Regions from separate parts of the Pseudoalteromonas sp. SCSIO 43210 genome, predicted to be linked through region 1. Evidence: predicted binding sites of a transcription regulator. Region 1 holds the regulator's gene; the other holds the start of a gene.
The links. The regulator MetJ, encoded in region 1, represses methionine synthesis genes. The targets are predictions, from matches to a motif close to TAGACGTCTAGACGTCTA.
Positions count from the first base shown of each region.

Region 2: LOS73_RS08725 (homoserine O-succinyltransferase) is a predicted target of MetJ. The motif match lies at 3,851-3,868, and genes of this name have one in related genera.

Region 1 is NZ_CP087225.1:4,478,392-4,485,833, reverse strand. Features, by position in the region: gene LOS73_RS19470 (SPOR domain-containing protein) at 1-464, opposite strand, end outside; gene priA (primosomal protein N') at 485-2,671, opposite strand; gene rpmE (50S ribosomal protein L31) at 2,904-3,119, shown strand; gene LOS73_RS19455 (malic enzyme-like NAD(P)-binding protein) at 3,643-4,884, shown strand; gene metJ (met regulon transcriptional regulator MetJ) at 4,957-5,277, opposite strand; gene metB (cystathionine gamma-synthase) at 5,477-6,724, shown strand; gene metL (bifunctional aspartate kinase/homoserine dehydrogenase II) at 6,730-7,442, shown strand, end outside.
Region 2 is NZ_CP087225.1:2,035,428-2,042,869, forward strand. Features, by position in the region: partial or broken gene LOS73_RS08705 (histone deacetylase family protein) at 1-466, opposite strand, end outside; gene LOS73_RS08710 (PilZ domain-containing protein) at 523-888, opposite strand; gene ettA (energy-dependent translational throttle protein EttA) at 1,044-2,717, opposite strand; gene LOS73_RS08720 (outer membrane beta-barrel protein) at 3,095-3,751, shown strand; gene LOS73_RS08725 (homoserine O-succinyltransferase) at 3,945-4,892, shown strand; gene LOS73_RS08730 (homocysteine S-methyltransferase family protein) at 4,882-5,955, shown strand; gene metH (methionine synthase) at 5,965-7,442, shown strand, end outside.

The DNA of each region.
Region 1 (7,442 bases):
TCGGCTTGGCGTTTGGTTTTATAAGGACCTAGGCGCACTTTATACCAAGTACCATTGCTGCCTTCAGCCTGTTTTATCTCAGAAATGAGCCCTGCAAATGCGATTTTAGCTTTTAACGATTCAGCTTGTGCATGAGTTCTGAACGAACCGCATTGCATAACATAAGGACCTTTTTGTTCAAGCTCTTTTACTTCAACTTGAATTTCGTGGTTTCTAATTTCTTTAATAAATTCCGGCGTGCGTGGAATAACAACTTCTACTTTTTCAGGCGCAGTTGGGTGAGCTTGCTTTTCGACAAGTTTTGGATCGGCATTACTTTTAATAAACCATAATCCGTAAACGAAACCACCTACAAGTAAAATAGCAATGTTCACTAAAAAAATTGGAAATGGTTTTTTAGTGGGTGCTTTTTTAGTGTTTTTTCTATTTACTGGTTTTTTGTTAATGTAATCGTGCTGTGCCATAGCGTTATTTTGGCCTTAACCTAAATCATGTCTATAGGGTCTACGTCTAAGCTCCAGCGCACTTTTTGTGCAAGTTTGCTTGAGCTTAAATAATCAACCATTTGCGCAAGGTACTGATGTAATATGCGACGATCTTGCGCTTGAATATGTAATTGAAAGCGATACATACCTGCGACTTTTTCAAGAGGTGCAGGGATCGGACCGAGCAATTGTATACCAGATACCCCATTCACAGGAACCAAATCCGTCAAAAAATCGACGACTAGTTTAATACTATGTCCTTGTGCACGGACAATGGCCATATTTGTAATAGGTGGTAAGTCTGCATCATCGCGCTCACTAAGAGCAAAACGGGCAAAATCCTGATAACCGTTATTAACTAAGTCTTGTAAAAGTGGGTGCTCTGGAAAGTGTGTTTGTAATAATACTTGACCAGGCTCGCCTGAACGTCCTGCACGACCAGCTACCTGAGTAACTAACTGTGCTAAATGCTCTGTCGCTCTAAAATCGCATGAATATAACCCGCTATCAACGTCTAAAATTATAACGAGGCTTACATCTGCAAAGTGATGACCTTTAGCAAGCATTTGTGTGCCTACTAGAATGCGTGCACCGCCTAGGTTTATTTCATCTAGTGCTTTTTCAAGGCTACCTTTACGGCGAGTTGAATCGCGGTCTATGCGAGTAACGGGTGTATCAGGGAATTCGGTTGATAAAAATTCTTCAATTTGCTCTGTGCCTTTGCCGTTAGGAAATATTTGCGTGCTGCCACAATCAGGGCATTGGTGAGGAACAGGGTACTGGTCGCCACAGTGATGGCAGATCATTTGCCCAATCGCTTTGTGAAAAGTGGCGCTGGTACTGCAGCGTTTACATTCACTTAGCCAGCCACACTCATGGCAAATAAGAGTGGGTGAGAAACCTCGACGATTTAAAAACACCATAACCTGTTTACCGCGGTTTAAATGCTGTCGCATAGTGGCAAGGCTTGCATGTGCAATACCTGCTTGGTCGGGCTGACCTTTCATATCGAGTAACTTAAACTGGTTGTCAGTCGCTGTTTGCGCGCGCTCGGTTAAGCTTAATAACTGATATTTGTTATTAAGTGCTTTGTGGAGCGTTTCCAAAGCTGGTGTGGCGCTGCCTAATATAAGCGGAATTTTATGCTGAAAAGCTCTATAAGCGGCTAAATCACGAGCATGGTAACGAAGGGTATCTTGTTGTTTAAATGACGAGTCGTGTTCTTCGTCAACAACAATCATACCGAGTTTTAAAAATGGCAGAAAAATACTCGAGCGTGTGCCAATAACTATCGCACAACTGCCTTTTTCACAAAATCGCCATGTTTGTAGGCGTTCGTTGTCGGTAAGTGCTGAGTGCCAAAGCATAACAGGTGTATCTGGGAAGCGGCGACGAAAACGGTTTACCGTTTGCGGTGTTAGGCCGATTTCGGGCACGAGTACGAGGGCTTGCTCGCCACGTTTTAATATTTCTTCTAAGCACTGTAAATACACTTCAGTTTTACCACTGCCCGTTACGCCCTCTAATAAAAAGCTGCTAAAGCCGGTACTTTGATTGATTGCTGTACAGGCCACTGCTTGTTCTTTATTAAGTACCGGTTTACTACCGACGGTTGGCGCAACGCTTTGCCATTGGTTATCGTGTTCGATAGTTTGTGTGATGAGTTCTTTAGCAATGAGGCTATCTATTGTTTTTTTACTAAAGCCAAGTGCTTTTAGTTCGGTTAACGATGACTTACCTGATTGTGATAACTGCTTTAATAAGTTGAGTTGAGTTTTAGCTTTTAATGACGGTACTTTAGCGCCTTTTTCGGTAAGCATTACCATGTTAATGCTTGTTTTGTCTGGTGATTCACCTTGGCGTAGTGCACTAGGCAGAGCTATATGAATCGTTTCGCCGAGTGGGTAACAATAATAACGCGCTGTAAAACTAAGGAGATCTAAATGTTCGCTAGATAATATTGGGGTATCGTCGATAACTTCAAAAATGCTTTTAATTTTACTCTCGGGTACTTCAGTACTCTTTTTTACTGCTAATATAACAGCCACTTTACGCTGATTACCAAAGGGTACCAAAACGCGCATTCCGGGCTTCAGATCAGAAACCAAGCCTGAGAGCTGTTCATCTACTTTATAATCAAAGGTGCGCGGTAATGGGACTTTAATAGCAACTTCAACAAAACGCATAACAACTCAACCAATAAAATTAATGGTGTAATGTACTAAATATACAGTTAAAAACCTACTAGCAAATTATAGTCATTTTATTATTTGGTTACTTTTTTAGCAAAAAATTATAATTAAACCTTGTGTGCTCGGTAGTTGTTGGATAAAATCCGCCACCAACAAATTTGTTTTAACGACGTATGGTACCAAACTACGGGTTTGGAGAGCGATGCGGCCTTAACTAGAGGTTTCTATGAAAGAAGGTATTCACCCTAAGTACGAAGTAATTTCAGCAACATGTTCATGCGGAAATGAATTCGAAACAAGCTCTACTCTTTGTAAAAACATTCACTTAGACGTATGTTCTGCGTGTCACCCGTTTTACACTGGTAAGCAAAAAGTTTTAGACACTGGCGGACGTGTTGATCGTTTCAACAAGCGTTTCGGTGCACTTGGTAGCAAGAAGTAATTTTTGCTATTTAGTTAAAAGAAGCACCTTAGGGTGCTTTTTTTGTGCCTGAAATTTATCTTTACGTGCTTTTCCTGCCTATTTATACGTTATCTCCTTTGCATAACTATTTCTTGTTCTTATTCTGAGTATGCATAAACCTTTGCAGACAAAGTACGTAATAGTCTCTATATTTTGAAGTGTTCATTTTTTAACTAAGTTGTTAAATGTAGCTAACGTGAAGATAAATGTTTTTAAAGTAGACTATTAAGCTGTTTATAGTTATTTATACTAAAAATTTGATAGTCGTTTTTAGAGAAAATGGCTCGCGGCTAAAAGTACCTCTAAAAATGCTTTTTATATGAATTTCTATTTATGAAATGTCGCTATATCTTCGCAAAGTTACTGAAAAACCTCTTAAAATTAATGAATCTAGCATATAACAGGATAGACCTGATATTGCTTGGAATTTAAAAATAATAAGGGTATCGTAACCCAGACAACACCTCTCACTTTAACTTAAATTGCAGGATACAATCGCGTTATGTCAGACTTTCGTGAACAAGCACTACATTACCATTCTCATCCCGTTCCAGGAAAAATCAGCATTGAGCTAACCAAGCCTGCCGAAACGGTTCAAGATTTAGCTTTAGCATATAGCCCAGGTGTTGCTGAACCTGTGCGTGAAATTGCTGCTGATCCTGCAAATGCTTATAAATATACCGGTAAAGGTAATATGGTTGCAGTTATCACTAATGGTACTGCAATTTTGGGCTTGGGTAATTTAGGCCCTTTGGCATCAAAGCCTGTAATGGAAGGCAAGGCGCTGTTATTTAAGCGCTTTGCAGGCCTTGATTCTATTGATATCGAAGTGAAGCATAAAACAACAGAAGACTTTATTAACACGGTTGCTAATATTGCCGATACATTTGGTGGTATTAATCTTGAAGATATTAAAGCCCCAGAGTGTTTTGAAATTGAAAAGGCATTGATTGAGCGCTGTAGTATTCCGGTTTTTCATGACGATCAACACGGCACTGCAATTGTAACAGCCGCCGGTATGTTGAATGCACTTGAAGTGCAAGAGAAATCGATAGAAGAGGCTATTATAGTATGTTTAGGTGCTGGTGCGGCTGCCGTTGCCTGTATGGAACTGTTAATTAAGTGTGGTGCACTGCGTGAACACATTTACATGCTTGACCGTAAAGGCGTTATTCATACTCGTCGTGATGATTTAAACGAGTACAAACAACTATTCGCTAACAATACGGATAAGCGTACGTTGCAAGATGTTATTGCTGATGCTGATGTATTTGTTGGTGTATCTGGGCCTAATTTGTTAGCAGCCGATGATTTAAAACTGATGGCTGATAAGCCGGTTGTGTTTGCGTGCTCAAACCCCGACCCTGAAATTGACCCCGCACTAGCACACAGCGCGCGCAACGATTTAATTATGGCGACAGGGCGTTCTGATTATCCAAACCAAGTGAATAATGTTTTGTGTTTCCCGTTTATTTTTCGTGGTGCACTAGATGTGCGCGCAAGTGCAATTAACGATGAAATGAAAATAGCAGCAGTAGAAGCGATTCGTAGTATTGCAAAAGAGCCTGTACCAGCAGAGGTCCTAAAAGCTGCCGGTGTTGATAAGCTGGAATTTGGTGCTCAATATATTATTCCAAAACCGATGGATCCACGTTTATTACCACGTATAGCAAGAGCGGTTGCTCTTGCTGCTGTTGAGTCGGGTGTGGCACAAATTGATTTGCCAGAAAGCTATATGCAGTAAATCTATACCGTAAAATTTAATCATAAAAAAACCTCAGTAATTACTGAGGTTTTTTTATTTTACTTTATCTATTTATTCGTCATCTAAAACAGGGACTTCTAACCCCATTTCTTGCATTATTTTTTTCACTTCTTCTGGTACTTTTTCAGCGTTATCTTTACGTAAGTCATCGTCATTAGGTAAAGGTTGGCCTGTAAATGCATGTAAAAACGCTTCACATAGCAGCTCACTGTTTGTTGCGTGACGCAGGTTATTAATTTGACGACGAGTACGTTCGTCAGTTAATACCTTTAATACATTCAGTGGGATCGAAACGGTGATCTTCTTAACTTGTTCTGATTTTTTCCCGTGTTCTGCGTATGGGTGAATATACTCACCATTCCATTTAGCCATAAGATGTATCGTTGCCTCAGATTATTAATTGCTCACATGCGCTAAAATGCGTGTGAATATGCGTGAAATTCTATCGATTTAAAAAAGATAGTCAAATACTAGTTGTTTGGCCATCTAGCTGTTTAAATGTTTTGACATCTCAAATTGAATAAACTACTCTTTTAGACGTCTAAACATCCAAATTAATCAGGTGACGAATATGAGCGAAAAAAACAAAGCAACCATTGCGGTCCGTAGTGGCGTTGAAGCCGATAAACACCACGGTGCAGTTGTCGCGCCAATCTATTTATCGACTACTTATTCGTTTGCCGATTTTGATACTAAACGCCAATATGATTATGGCCGCAGCGGTAATCCTAACCGCGATATCTTAGCTGAGACCCTTGCTGAGCTCGAAGGGGGAGTACGCGGCATAATTACAGCCACAGGCATGGCGGCTGTACATTTAGCAACTCAGCTGCTTAATCACGACGACACGTTAGTGATCCCACACGACTGCTACGGTGGAAGCTACCGTTTATTTACGTCCCTGCAAAAGCGTGGCTTGCTAAAGCTTGAGGTTTTAGATTTAACAAAACCAGAAAGTCTTCAAAAAATATTAGTAATTAAACCAAAACTCATTTGGATTGAAACACCAAGTAACCCTGTACTACGTTTAACTGATATTAAAGCGATTACTGATATTGCTAAGCAGTGTGGCGCACTGGTGGCCGCTGACAATACATTTTTATCGCCTGCTTTACAAAATCCGATTAAGTTTGGTGTAGATATTGTGGTGCATTCAACCACTAAATATATTAACGGACACTCAGATGTAGTGGGCGGTGCTGTTATTGCTGCAACACAAGAGATCGGTGACGAGCTTGCTTGGTGGGCTAATAACATTGGTATCACAGGGGCACCTTTTGATAGCTATTTAACGCTTCGTGGTTTACGTACTTTAAATGTGCGCTTAAGGCAGCATCAAGAAAATGCATTAGCAATAGCTCAGTATCTCGAAGAATCTGAGTTCGTTAGCCAAGTTTATTACCCTGGGCTTGAGTCGCACCCCCAACATGAATTAGCGAAAGCACAGCAGCTTGGTTTTGGTGGCATGGTTAGCTTTGATATTAAAGGCGACATAAACGATGCAGCGGCATTTTTAACTAGTCTACATAACTTTAGTTTAGCTGAGTCGCTAGGCGGCGTTGAGAGCTTAATATGCCACCCTGCGACCATGACGCATGCAGGGATGGATGCAACAGCGCGCTTAGAAGCCGGCGTTGGTGATACGCTTATTCGTGTTTCTGTCGGAATAGAAGACATTGAAGATTTATTAGCAGATCTTGAACGTGTATTTACACTTGTAAAACCTGGCAGAAAAAACAATACAAATCGATTAACTAAAGGTGCGGGAACATCGAGCGGTGATGCTAAGTTAAGTGCCGCTTACCCCGCGCTTTGGTAACTAACATGACTAAAAATATACATAAATTTGGCGGTTCGAGTTTAAGTTCAGCACAGCGTTACAAAAGTGTTGCGGGTATTATATTAGAGCACACACAACCTGGTGATTGCGTTGTGGTATCAGCAGCTGGGAAAACAACCGATACACTAGTTAAGTTATGGCAAAGTTACCAGCAGCAAGATACACATGTAATTGCTGATATTTTATTACAGTTAAATAATCATCAAATAGATTTAATAGAGCAGTTATTACAAGCTAATACAAAGTGTAACGCTCTAAAAAAATTGAATGAAGAGCTATCAACAATAACGCTGTTAGCGCAAACAGGGCAGCTACAAGAAGCCCAATTGCTTGCTCATGGAGAGTTATGGTCAGCACGCGTACTCGCTGCTTACCTGCAGGAGCTTAATGTTGATGCGTGTGTTCACGATGCGCGTGCTTTATTTACATTAAATGATGGGCAGTTATTACATGAACAAAATACTCAACAGTGCGCAAACTTAATTGCGCATAATAAAATTAACGTTGTAACTGGATTTATTGCAGCTAATACAGCAGGGGATACTGTAACGCTTGGTCGTAATGGAAGTGATTATAGTGCGACCTTACTCGCTAATTATTGTCATGCAAAACAAGTCTGTATTTGGACTGACACACAAGGTGTATTTAGTACCGACCCTCGTAAAGTTAGTAAAGCGATTAAATACGCGAAGGTGTG
Region 2 (7,442 bases), 2.4 Mb from region 1:
GTACGTTAGTTACTTCACCCGATTCAATTAAAGTTTGCGTGGTAAAGGCAAGGTCGTTAACCATGCAGTAGCCTGAGCCAAAATCGGTATGTGCGTGGTGTGTCCCACCAGCAAGGTGACATGCTATGCCATGTTTTAGCGCTAAACGAGCCGTTTGTAATGTGCCTTGAGGGGCTGTAAATGTGCGCGCCATGAGCTTTTTTGACCAAGGTAGGCCAATGCGGCGCATGGCTTTTTCATCTAAGCGGTTGTTCCACAAATCGTGTATGTAATTTTCGCAGTGTATTAGCTCAAGTGGTGCTGGCGTGCCTAATATTGGCTCAACTAGGTTATCGCCAATCAAACCAAGCTCTTCAACATGCTGATATAAATGTGCAAACTTACTCATTGCAAAACGATGCTTTGGATCAAAGCTAAACGAATAGTTAGGATGATACACCAAAGGTAAATGTGGATTTAAAGTCATGTATTCACACGTTGAAAAATTTGCTCTATGGTAATCAACTAATCTAAATGAGTCTATTATTGTGCGTCGTGAATCAGCATAGTGAGTTCGCGATGCAGCAGCTCGTCATCGGCTAAATTTAATTCAATTAATCGCTTTAGATAAGTAATGCTATCTATATCAATATGACGGCACTTTAAACCGATGTGATCTGCTTCTATATGACACACAACTACTTCCATTTTTATTTCTATGTCGCTTTGAGGGAGTGTAAAACGCAGTATTGCATCGTTATTGGTGCAGCCTGTCAAAGCATCGCATTTGTTAATCAATGCGCCATGTAGAGATATATCAAGCAATTTACATGGGTATTGATGATCATTAAAAATTACCTGTGCATCGGTTGAAAATAATACACGAGAAAACTGACGACGATTTTGCATATCCTAATTTAGCCTTATTGTTTTTATAATAAATTAATCATAGCGGGTAATTCTCTACATGCTAGAAAATAAGTGCTTAGAATGCTGGTGGCATAAAAAAGCCCCGCATAAATGCAGGGCTTAGTGTTACTGTAATAAGTCAGCTACAGTGAAGATTAGCCAATTTTTTTGTACTTAATACGTTTAGGTTGAGCTGCTGCTGCACCGAGTGTCTTTTTAAGCCACTCTTCGTATTCAGTATAGTTACCATCAAAGAAGTTAATTACACCTTCGTCGCGGTAATCTAAAATGTGCGTTGCAATACGGTCAAGGAACCAACGGTCATGCGAGATACACATTACACAACCAGGGAACTCTAAAATAGCATTCTCAAGTGCACGTAGGGTTTCAACGTCCAAATCATTGGTTGGCTCATCCAGAAGTAACACATTGCCGCCCGCTTTTAATAACTTAGCAAGATGCAAGCGGTTACGCTCACCACCAGATAGGTCTTTAACAAACTTTTGCTGATCGTTACCTTTAAAGTTAAAGCGACTTACATACGCTCGGCTTGGGAACTCAAAGTTACCAATTTTTAGTACGTCTTGACCGTCTGATATTTCTTGGAAAACAGTTTTGCTTTCATCCATACCGTCACGGAACTGATCAACAGTAGCTAGGTGTACTGTTTCACCAACGCTGATACTACCGCTGTCTTGTTCTTGCTCACCGCTTATCATTTTAAACAGTGTTGATTTACCCGCGCCATTCGCACCAATAATGCCCACAATGGCACCTTTTGGCATGCTAAAGCTTAAATCGTCAATTAAAACGCGATCGCCAAAACTCTTACGAAGATTAGTTACTTCAAGCACTTGGTCGCCTAAACGCGGACCAGGTGGAATAAACATCTCGTTAGTTTCGTTACGCTTTTGGTAATCAGACTGCTGCATTTCAGTAAACTGAGCCATACGTGCTTTTGACTTAGCTTGACGACCTTTAGGGTTTGAACGAACCCATTCAAGTTCTTGCGCAATTGATTTTTGACGTGCTTTTTCAGATTTTTGTTCTTGCTGTAAGCGCGCATCTTTTTGTTCAAGCCAAGAAGAGTAGTTACCTTCCCATGGAATACCTTCACCACGGTCAAGCTCTAATATCCAGCCAGCTACATTATCAAGGAAGTAACGGTCATGCGTTACCGCCACAACAGTGCCTTCGTAATCGTGTAAGAAGCGCTCTAACCATGCAACCGACTCAGCATCCAAGTGGTTAGTAGGTTCATCGAGAATAAGCATGTCTGGTTTCTCAAGCAATAATCGACATATAGCAACACGACGACGCTCACCACCTGAAAGGTGCTCAATTTTAGCATCCCATTCTGGTAGGCGAAGTGCATCAGCAGCCCGTTCTAAAACGTTATCGATGTTGTGACCATCGTGCGCCTGAATAACCGCTTCAAGCTCGCCTTGCTCTTTTGCAAGTGCATCAAAGTCAGCACCTTCCATTGCGTACTCGTTATACACTTCGTCAAGACGGCTAAGCGCATGTTTAACTTCGCCAACGGCTTCTTCGACAATTTCGCGCACTGTTTTGCTTTCGTCTAGTACTGGCTCTTGCGGTAAATAACCAATTTTTGTACCAGGCTGAGGATGTGCTTCACCTTCAAAATCTTGGTCAACACCGGCCATAATGCGTAGTAACGTAGATTTACCAGAACCGTTTAAACCAAGCACACCAATTTTAGCGCCAGGAAAAAAGTGCAACGAAATATCTTTTAAGATAGTGCGCTTAGGTGGCACAACCTTAGATACTCGACTCATCGAGAATATAAATTTATCAGGTAAAACCATTAAAGGAGCCTTCAAATAATAATAAAAATTTCAATGTTGTATTGTAGTGGCTCTCAGGTGAAACAGTCAACGAATGGCGTAGTTTTTCAAAAATAAGTAGGCTGTAAGAAAGTGTAGTAAATTGTTTTATATTGTATTGATCAATTGTATGGGTATTTAAATAACTGCATAGTGTTAACAGTTGTTTAGAAGAAAAATATAATGAATAAGTTTAACTCTAACTTGATTTGCGTTTTCTTGAAAGCGCACATCTTAATTTTAGAGCTGCAATTTGGTTTCACTTTTGTCGTAACACAACTTGAATTTTTATATTGAGCGTTTAGGCGTTTATAGAAGGTATTTAAAATATCACCAGATACTAAACTAAAGGAATAATTATGAAATTAAAATGGCTTGTATCCCTAAGCGTAAGCGCAATAATTTTGGGAGGGTACTCAGTTGCGAGTAACGCTGAGATAATGCGAGTGAATGGACCTTATCAAGGGCTCGGTTTAGGCTCTACCGAATTCGATGTTTACGAAGGGTATAGCCTGCAGTTTACAACGATTTATACTCAAGTAGGTTATCAGTTTTCACCATATTTTGCACTAGAAGGGCGTTTGGGTATTGGTTTAAATGAGGAGCCAACGCCATTAAATGGGGATGTTTATACTCAAGAACCATTAACAGGAAAAATTACTTCCGAACCTGTACATACTCAAGTTGGTTCCGGCTTACAATTACAAACAAGCATATTTTTAAAAGCTAATTACCCAGTTTCTTCCCGAGTTGGTGTATTTTTATTTGCAGGATACGCTAGAAATAAGTTGAGCTATAACGATGATTACAGCCGTTTTGCAAAAGAAGTTATTGGCTCAAACACAAATCAGTTTCTCATTACAGAGGAAAACTACGATAAAGATGGCAAAACATTTGGGGCGGGGGTTGATTACATGTTAAACCAACGCTGGCAGGCAAGTGCAGAATACCAGTATTTTGATGCAATTGAAGGTAATATCTATGCTCTTAACTTTTCTATAAATTATCGTTTTTAAAACCGCATGCGCTACTGACTCTGGTAGCGCAACTCAAAAAGTATTACTTAATAATTTTAAGTGCTTCTATAAATTTCGTTTACTATCTTAAAGTTCATTTAGACATCTATACATCTAGAGGTTGATATTTTTGGCATTCTGTTCATAATAAGGGCGAATTAACTCTCGGTTTTTATGAGCAGGAGCTTTAAGAATGCCAATTACAGTAAAAGACGAGTTGCCGGCAATTGCACGTTTACGTCAAGAAAACGTATTTGTAATGCCAAAAACACGTGCAAAAACGCAAGAAATACGCCCAATGCGTTTGGCTATTTTAAACTTAATGCCTAATAAAGTAGAAACCGAAGTTCAGTTTATTCGTTTGCTTGCCAACTCGCCTTTGCAAGTAAACGTAGAACTACTGCGCCTCGACACTCACCGCAGTAGCAGCAATTCAGAAGAGCACCTTGATACCTTTTATCGTTATTTTTCTGAGGTTAAAGACAATAATTACGATGCATTAATAGTAACCGGTGCGCCACTTGCGCATTTAGAATACGACGATGTAGCGTATTGGGATGAGCTAAAAGTCATTATTGATTGGGCTGAGCAACACGTTACCTCTACGTTATTTTCGTGTTGGGCAGCGCATGCAGCGTTATATCACCGTTACAATTTAAAGCGCGATTTAAAAGACGATAAACTGTGTGGCGTATTTACTCACCAATGTTACTTTGATCACGGCGCACTGACTCGCGGATTCGACGACACCTTTTTAGTACCGCACTCACGTTATGGCCACATTGATATAAATAAAATAAACGCCTGTGATGAGCTAGTTGTACTGGCAGGTTCTGAGCGAGTAGGGGCTTACTTACTTAAAAATAAATCAGGTAGCCAAGTGTTTATAACCGGCCACCCAGAGTACGACGCCGACTCGCTAAAAGCAGAATACGAGCGCGATTGTAAAAAAAGCCCTAATGCACCAAAACCCGAAAATTACTTTCCGGATGACGATGCAACTAAACAACCTTCAAAAACGTGGCAAAGCCATGCTTTTTTACTTTTTTCGAACTGGTTAAATTACTACGTGTACCAAACCACACCGTATGATATTAATTTAGTTAGCCAAGACGTGAGGACTAACAACTATGCCGAATAACGCTCCTACAAATAATAAGCAAGCCGAAATAAGCGCCGCATTAAAAGAACGCATTTTAATTTTAGATGGCGCTATGGGCACCATGATCCAAGATCATAAGCTAGAAGAAGAAGACTATCGCGCAGAGCGTTTTAAAGACTGGCATGTATTAATTAAAGGCAATAACGATTTATTAAGCCTAACCAAGCCCGACTTAATCACTGATATTCATCGTGGTTTTTTATCAGCGGGCGCCGATATTATTGAAACCAACACGTTTAACTCGACCACTATTTCGATGGAAGATTACGACATGGCAAACCTAAGCCGTGAAATAAACGTAGAGTCGGCTAAATTAGCACGCGCAATTTGTGATGAATTTACGGCTAAAACGCCAGAAAAACCGCGCTATGTAGCCGGGGTTTTAGGGCCGACATCTAAAACGTGTTCAATTTCGCCAGACGTAAACGATCCGGGTTACCGAAACGTTACCTTTGATAAGCTAGTTACTGCGTATGTAGAATCAACCCTTGCATTAATGGAAGGCGGCGCCGATTTAATACTAATCGAAACTATATTCGACACGCTTAATGCAAAAGCCGCCTCGTTTGGCGTAGAAGAAGCCTTTGAGCAAGCAGGGCGTAAATTACCAGTTATGATTTCGGGTACTATTACCGATGCCTCTGGCCGTACGCTTTCGGGGCAAACAACCGAAGCATTTTATAACTCTATTCGCCATATTAAGCCTATTTCGATTGGTTTAAACTGTGCGCTTGGTCCTGATTTACTGCGCCAATATGTAGAAGAGTTGTCGCGCGTGTGCGAAACCTTTACATCGGTACACCCTAATGCGGGCTTACCAAATGAGTTTGGTGAATACGACTTAGAAGCGCCTGAAATGGCAACCGAAATTATCGATTGGGGTAAATCGGGCTTTATTAATATAGTAGGCGGATGCTGTGGCACCACGCCTGCGCATATTCGCGCTTTTGCAAAAGGTTTAGCGGGCGTTAAACCACGCCAACTACCAGAGCTTGAAGTACGCATGCGTTTATCAGGCCTTGAAGCCTGTAACTTAAATTAAGGAGCCAGCATGACCCAACAAATAGCAGTATTTACTAATGTCGGCGAACGTACCAATGTAACCGGTTCTGCCATGTTTAAACGTTTAATCATGGAAGAAGACTTTGAAGCCGCGCTAACAGTGGCCCGCGAACAAGTAGAAAATGGCGCACAGGTTATTGATATAAACATGGACGAAGCCATGTTGGACTCAAAAGCCGCTATGGTTAAGTTTTTAAACTTAATAGCCTCAGAGCCTGATATTTCACGCGTACCCATTATGGTCGACTCCTCTAAATGGGAAGTAATAGAAGCAGGCCTAAAGTGTATTCAAGGTAAGGCTATTGTTAATTCTATATCGCTAAAAGAGGGCGAAGAGCCATTTATTCGCCAAGCTAAAATAATAAAGCGCTTTGGTGCAGCCGCTGTTGTAATGGCGTTTGATACCGACGGGCAAGCCGACACTGCAGACCGTAAGTTCGCAATATGTGCGCGCAGTTATAAAATATTGGTAGAAGACATTGGCTTTGCGCCAGAAGATATTATATTCGACCCTAATATATTTGCCGTAGCCACCGGTATTGAAGAGCACGATAACTACGCCGTAGAATTTATTGAAGGCACACGCCGCATTAAACAAAATTTGCCGCACTGTAAAGTGTCTGGTGGTGTATCAAATGTATCGTTTTCGTTTAGGGGTAATAACCCCGTACGTGAAGCCATTCACTCGGTGTTTTTATATCACGCTATTCAAGCTGGTATGGACATGGGTATTGTAAATGCGGGGCAACTAGCCGTTTACGACGACATACCAGAAGAACTACGTAAAGCCGTTACAGACGTAATACTTAACACCGACTCAGGCGCAGGCGAGCGTTTAGTAGAGCTTGCACCAAAATACTCGGGTATGGCGCAAGCCGAGCGAGTAGAAGATTTAGAATGGCGCACATGGCCTGTTGCAAAACGCCTTGAGCACGCGCTTGTAAAAGGCATTACCACCTTTATAGATGAAGATACCGAAGAGTGCCGCGCTGCTGCCGATAAGCCTATTCACGTAATTGAAGGGCCGTTAATGGATGGCATGAACGTGGTAGGTGATTTATTTGGCGCAGGTAAAATGTTTTTACCACAAGTGGTTAAATCGGCGCGCGTAATGAAACGAGCCGTAGCCTACCTAGACCCATTTATTGAAGCCGAAAAAGAAGAAGGTTCAACCAATGGTAAAATAGTGATGGCGACCGTAAAAGGCGACGTACACGACATAGGTAAAAATATTGTAGGCGTGGTACTACAGTGTAATAACTATGAAGTAATCGATTTAGGCGTAATGGTACCTGCCGATAAAATACTGCAAACCGCCATCGACGAAAAAGCCGATATTATTGGTTTATCGGGCTTAATTACCCCATCGCTTGACGAAATGGTACACGTAGCAAAAGAAATGAAACGCCGTGGTTTTGAACTGCCGCTACTCATTGGTGGTGCAACTACCTCTAAAGCGCACACCGC